2 regions of the Cellvibrio fontiphilus genome follow, and region 1 is predicted to be linked to the other one. Evidence: predicted binding sites of a transcription regulator. Region 1 holds the regulator's gene; the other holds the start of a gene.
The links. The regulator LexA, encoded in region 1, represses DNA repair genes until DNA is damaged. The targets are predictions, from matches to a motif close to ACTGTNTNTANANACAGT.
Positions count from the first base shown of each region.

Region 1 (3,424 bases):
CGTTTGGATTTGCCCCTGCTGCTGGAGCCTATTTACATCCCCAAACCTTGGGGGCAAGAGATTTGGTACACCGGTATTGAAGCCCGTGGTCAAGCGGCGGTTAAGTGCGATAGGGGCAGTTTACCGCTGCCTTGGGTATTGGAATTTTTGCGCCCGCAGCTTGGCTTGGCGGCAACCGATAACCTGATTTTACTCAAGATCCTTGACCCGCTTGCAGAGGCGCCTTACGGCGACTTGTATTTTGAACTGCATGAGCAAAAACAAGAGGTTTATGTCGTCACTCATGTGGATGCGACCGCATGGCCAGGCGGAAAAGGTGCGATCCAATTGGGGTTTAATCCGGCTGCGAGAGCAAATTACGCTACTACCGATGACTTCAAAGCCGGTTACCTCCATGCAGTCAGGGAGTACGAGCAAACAAGGCGAGCCATCGATGATTTACTTGATCGAAAAAAGCAAGAGCTTGGTATCTCCCTCAGTGAGCCTGTCGCCGTCACACAGGTGAAGTTATGGCTTAAGGAACTCTCACAACATCCTGATAACAAAGCATTAATAGATCGTGAGCAGGAATTAAAACAGGCAATGGATCGTTTTATCGCACTGCACCCACTCGAGGTAGGTGATGTGGTTGCTGTTCCTCGCTTGGTGCCGCACGCGCTGCAACATGGTGTGAGAGTCGTGGAGTTCCAAACCCCTGTGTATGAGCGAAGAATTCTCAGCTTTGGGCAGAAAGTGCTAACTCAAAACCATTGGGATACCGAAGTGGCCTTGCAGTTAGTGGATATGGATGCTGAGCCGTTTATTTCACCGGTACAGTTGGCTCATACAGACAGCGCACAGATTCAGCGCATAGTTAACTTTGATGATTTTGAGGTGCAACGGATTGTTCTAAAAGGTGATTGTCAGTTATCTGTGTCTTGTTATGGATTGTTGATGGTATTGGAAGGAAGTGTTTGTATTGATGACACCTTGATTGCATCAGGAAATGTAGCCCTGCTACCTGCTCAGGTCACACCACAGGTTTTATATTCTTCTTCTGCTGTGCTGCTTTGGGCTATCCCTCGATCCGGTTGATTCACCTGCAAGCCTTGCCGTTCTTCAAATAGGTTTTCGCTTTATAGAGTGTTAGACTGCGCGCCCTTTTTAGTTTGGCAACCACAGGCACTTTATGTCTTCCTTTTACGAAATTATCGAACTCACCAATGGCGATGTTGCTCTTCAGCGCGCGGATAGCGAAACAGGTGAACCTTTGGTGACTATTCGTTTTTCTCAGGAGTCACTGGCGTTTTTAGGCGAAGAAAAATTTATGGTGGCTAAAGCCATGATAGAAGCAGGTATGGAAGCGGCAGGGGAAATTGCAGATCAGCAAGCTGAAGCGCAATTGGATGGTAGCTTTGACGAATTAACAGATTTGGAAAAAATGATGCTTCATTGATGGGCGAATTGCGCATCGTCCCTGATGTAGATGTACTAACTTATTGGTGCCTGCAAGCAATAACCTCAAAAGGGCTGTTTGGATAAAAAGGGTTGTTTGGATAGTTATCTAATAAACTCGCAACAATTGATCTCGCAACAACGGCCTTACTATCGAACCCGTAACAGCAGGCCTTGACACTGGCCTTTGGCTGCCGCCACTTCAAGCTGTGACAATTCCTTATCGCTTAATTTCCCCGGGCTTGAAATCACGGTATGGCTATTTCCTGCCGATAGGGCCTCCCAGGTAATCCACAGCAGTGCCTGCGGATCCTGCGCATGAATAACCCGAATAAAGCGGGTATTTACCCCGTAAGACTCAAGAAAATCCTTGCTGATATTGTGTGGTGCAATCCAGGTGATCCAGCGATCCTTTGCGCTATTGCTCAAATAGGCAATCATTGGCAGTAACAACGAAAGCTGTTCTGGTGAATCACTGGTTAGCACAAGTTCTGTAACACCACTGCTAACACGCGTTTGCGCAGTTTGGGTTTGAGGCATAACACGAGCGAGATTAGTCACGGCGAATCACTCCTACACTTAAACCTTCAATACTAAATTCCTGGTCACGGGTATCGACCAGAATCACATCAAAGTCAGGGTTCTCTGGCCAGAGCTCTACCTGTGCGCGGTTTCCGGCGCGTTTGAAGCGCTTGACGGTTACTTCTTCTCCTATGCGTGCCACAACTATCTGGCCATTACGAACCTGATCGGTTTTATGTACTGCAAGCAGATCACCATCCAAAATGCCGGCATCCTTCATGCTCATACCGTGTACACGCAGGAAAAAATCCGCACTCGGCGAGAAGAAGCTTGTGGGAATGTTGCAGTAATCTTCTATGTGTTCCTGCGCCAGAATCGGGTTGCCAGCAGCGACACGCCCGATAATAGGAATACCCGCCTGCACATCTGGCAATTTGATTCCGCGTGACGCGCCGGGGATGATTTCAATGGCCCCTTTGCGCGCCAAGGCTTTGATATGTTCTTCAGCGGCATTGGCTGACTTAAAACCCAATATTCGCGCAATTTCAGCGCGCGTTGGCGGGTAACCTGTATCTTCCGCATAGCTGCGGATTAATTGCAGTACCTGTTCCTGTCGGGGCGTTAAGTCAAACATGATGCACTCCTGAATCTGTTTATTTGTACAGTGTCTGTGATTATATACAGTAAATTCACTTGTGCAATAGTTTTTCTGATTGCTGCTATTTCACTCGATTACCGTAGCGAATGGTGCGCAATTGACCTTGGCTAAAATAGAGGTGGGTCATGAACTTTCCTTTGCCGGGGTTATAGGTCCAGACATCTACCTGAGTGCAGCTTTGAATAGATACATTATGTTGAATGTTGTTGTCACCGTTTTGTATGCCCTGCGGCCCAGTGTTAATGGTGTTGGGTTCGCAAAAGCTGTCGGTGCTCGCCGGCTCCCCGCAAATCTCAACAATGTCGGCCTTGGTATCACCCGGGCTGGCAAGTTGTCCATTGCACCGCAGCGAATCGGCACTGGCCTTCTGGGTGAATGGGATAAAACAAAAAAAGAATAAAACAATATATTTGGCCATGATTTTTCCCTGTCTTTAAAGCTTTTAATCTAATCCCGTTGGCTGAATGCTGTCTGAATTAACTGCCTATTTTAAGTAGGAGTTTGTCGAGCAAACGATTCGGTAAAATTCGCTTCATGGCGCCAACCAAATAAGTGGGAAAAGTGACGTAGTAGCGTGCTTGTGGATGTGGAGATTCAAGCGCATGCAGCAGGCGCTTGATGACTGCCGATGGCTCCAGAGTGAAAGGTGTGGATGACTCTGCTTTTTCGAGTCGCTCTATCGCTTTGGTGTAGGTGTTTTTATGGCGACTTGCATCGACGTTGATATTTTCCCGTAGGGCTGCCAGTGCATTTTTGCGAAATTCACTGCGTATAGGGCCTGGTTCGATAAGCGATACAAATACACCGGTT
Region 1 is NZ_JBHRTF010000003.1:390,051-393,474, forward strand. It holds gene ACFODX_RS07270 (hypothetical protein) at 1-1,074, shown strand, start outside; gene ACFODX_RS07275 (hypothetical protein) at 1,169-1,435, shown strand; gene ACFODX_RS07280 (cell division inhibitor SulA) at 1,585-1,995, opposite strand; gene lexA (transcriptional repressor LexA) at 1,988-2,590, opposite strand; gene ACFODX_RS07290 (DUF2845 domain-containing protein) at 2,676-3,032, opposite strand; gene ACFODX_RS07295 (SDR family oxidoreductase) at 3,091-3,424, opposite strand, start outside.

Region 2 (3,424 bases), on a different contig from region 1:
GCTTATTATGACCAAGCCTATCATCCACCAGAATCCGCTTTACCAATTATTAAAAGCGGAACGAGTTGCTGAATTTAACGAGCGTAAAGCGCGCGGTGAAGTGAAAGAAGGCATGTTGCGCGGTGGTGATTTTCGCGGCCTGGATTTGCGCGAGCTGGATGCCAGTGGTCTGGATTTGCGCGATGCTTATTTCCGCGGTGCCGATATTCGCGGTGTGGATTTTCGCACCACACAATTGGAAGGTGCGAGTTTTTGTCAGGCACATTTTTCCGGCGCCTTTTTTCCGCGCGAAATCAGTGCAGAAGAGTTGCGCCTCTCTTACGACATAGGCATACGTGTGCGCTACAACACGCGCTAACTGGCGTGTAGTTTGAGTTCAGTTGGTTGCTGCGAAGCAGATAGTCTGTGCATTTTGTAGTGCACCTTTTCCTGCATTGTTTGCTGTATGGCTCGCTGCAGGTTTTCCTGCATAAATAAATCCAGTTGCACATGATGATTGTGCTCGCGCAAGTCTACAAACCGTACACCTAATCCCAATAATCGCACAGCTTGTTGTTTGCGTTGATAGGCTTCGCTGCACAGCGAGACAAACTCCTCCAGTTGAATAGCGTTTGCACTGCGTTCAATCGTGGTGATGCTGAAATCAGAAAATTTTATTTTTACAAATAATTTAATCACCTTGTAATCATCATCTATCCGGCGCAAGCGTATCGCGAGTTGTTGGCTGAGCGCGGGCAATTCATGTAAACAATGCGATAAGCTGGGTAAATCCTGGGCAAAGGTGTTTTCCACACTGAGCGATTTGCGCCGCCGGTCGATAGTTAACTGGCGCTCATCTATGCCGCGACTTAATTTGTACAAGCGCGAGCCCATTTGTCCAAAGCGCTGGGACAATTCAAACACTGATAATTTTTGTAAATCGGCGCAGGTAAAAATATGCAGCTCCGCCAGTTTGGTGGTCATGGCTTTGCCCACACCATAAATTTTTTTCACTGGAAGCTTGGCGACAAACTCATTGACTTGCGCCGGTGTAATCACAAATTGGCCGTTGGGTTTATTCCAGTCGCTGGCAATTTTGGCGAGGAACTTATTGGGCGCAACACCGGCTGACACGGTGATGCCAATTTCTTTATGGATGCGCGCGCGAATCTCTTGCGCAATCAGTGTAGCGCTGCCTTTAAATTCTTTGCAGTCACTCACGTCGAGAAAAGCTTCGTCGAGCGACAAGGGTTCAATTAAATCCGTGTAATCGTAGAAAATATTGCGCATTTGCTGCGATGCTTCGCGATAAGCCTCCATGCGGTGCGGCAGGATTAGTAAATCCGGACAGAGGCGTAGTGCGGTACTGGAGGGCATGGCTGAGTGCACACCAAAGCGCCGTGCCTCGTAATTACAGGTAGATATAACGCCGCGTCTGTCACTACTGCCACCTACCGCGATGGGGCGATGAGCAAGGCTGGGGTCATCGCGCATTTCAATCGCGGCAAAAAAACAATCGGCATCGCAATGGATAATTTTGCGCATGGTTAGTCGTTGCTGCTGTAAAAAAGCTATAGGTTGCATACAGGTAGCTGTATTTAAATACAGTATTTGTGGTTTGTCATCCATTTTTACCTGCGAAGTATTTTTCAGCGTTCAATCGCTGTCGTAAATTTAGGTTAACTTGTATGACAATAATATGTTTTTGCCTTTATGCTCCTGTTTCACCGCGTGTAAACCACAAACAGCGCAGAGCGATAACAACAAACAGGAGACACCTATGAGAATGATAAAACCCTTGGTCATGGCATTGGGCTTGGGCATGAGCCTTGGCGCTCTCGCCGATACCCAAGTCAAAATCGATGCGGCCAAAACCGGCCCGGTCATCAATAAAAACATCTACGGACAATTCGCCGAGCATTTGGGCCGAGGTATATACGAAGGTTTGTGGGTCGGCCCTGATTCGACTATTCCCAATACCAAAGGGTGGCGCAATGACGTGGTGGGCGCATTAAAAGAATTGCAGGTGCCGCTGATACGCTGGCCCGGCGGGTGTTTTGCCGATGAATATCACTGGCGCGAGGGAATCGGCCCGCGCGAGCAGCGTCCGGCACGTGTGAATACCAACTGGGGCGGCGTAATAGAAGATAACGCTGTAGGTACCCATGAGTTCTTTGATCTGGTTGAAATGCTTGGCGCGGAAGCATACGTAAACGGCAACCTGGGAACCGGCACGCCACAGGAAATGGCAGAGTGGCTGGAGTACATGACCTCGGACAGTAAATCCACACTGGCCGAGCTGCGTCGCAAAAATGGCCGCGATAAACCCTTTCGTGTGCATTATTTTGCGATTGGTAACGAGGCCTGGGGTTGTGGCGGCAATATGACGCCCGAGTTCTACACCCATCTCTACAAGCAATACGCCAGTTTTTTAAAGACGCCGAAAGACAACACGCCCGTTATGATCGCCAGTGGCGGGCACACTGAAGACACCAGCTGGGCTGACCACTTGACGGCTAATGTCAAACCCAACTGGAGTTTGCGAATGGATGCCGTGAGTTTCCACTACTACACCTTGCCGACTGGCGATTGGGTGAAAAAAGGTGCTGCGACGGGTTTCCCCGAAAGTGAATGGATGTCCACCATGGTGAACACCCTGAAGATGGATCAATTCATTATCAACAACAAAAAGGTGATGGATAAAAACGATCCCGAGAAAAAAGTCGGTTTCTACGTGGACGAGTGGGGCACATGGTATGACGTGACTGGCGATGACGATCCAGGCTTCCTGTATCAACAAAACAGTATGCGCGATGCAATTGTGGCGGCGTTGAATTTCAATATTTTCCACAAACATGCTGACCGTGTGCACATGAGTATCATTGCGCAAATGGTTAACGTACTGCAGGCGATGATTTTGACGGACAAGGAAAAAATGATCCTGACGCCGACTTATCACGTGTTCAAAATGTACAAGCCATTCCAGGATGCAACTTCACTGCAGATTGAGCTGAAAAATGTGGCGCGTTACAAGTTGGGTAAATCGTCCATCCCGGCAGTGAGTGCAACCGCTGCGCGCGCTAAAGATGGCAAGATCTACATCGCACTGGTGAACGCCAATCCAAATCAAGCCGAGAAAGTCAGCGTTAATCTGGCGGGTGTTGCTATGAACTCGGTGAAAGGTGAAATTTTGACGGCAGCGGCTATGGATGCACACAATACTTTTGCTGCGCCAGAGAATGTTAAACCTGCTCCATTTGCAGCAAATGCAGCAAACGGTAAGTTGGCGATTGATGTTCCTGCAAAATCCGTCATTGTGGTGGCGGTGGAATAAAAAAAGGGCGTGATAAATCACGCCCCTGCAAGATAAAACCATTTTGTCATGTCGTAAGGGCGCAATTTATTGCGCCCTTTTTTGTTTGCTGTGTTCGCTTTGGATTTGTTT
Region 2 is NZ_JBHRTF010000004.1:882,420-885,843, forward strand. It holds gene ACFODX_RS12325 (pentapeptide repeat-containing protein) at 8-358, shown strand; gene dinB (DNA polymerase IV) at 355-1,563, opposite strand; gene ACFODX_RS12335 (alpha-N-arabinofuranosidase) at 1,766-3,313, shown strand.
Region 2: dinB (DNA polymerase IV) is a predicted target of LexA. The motif match lies at 1,571-1,588, and genes of this name have one in related genera.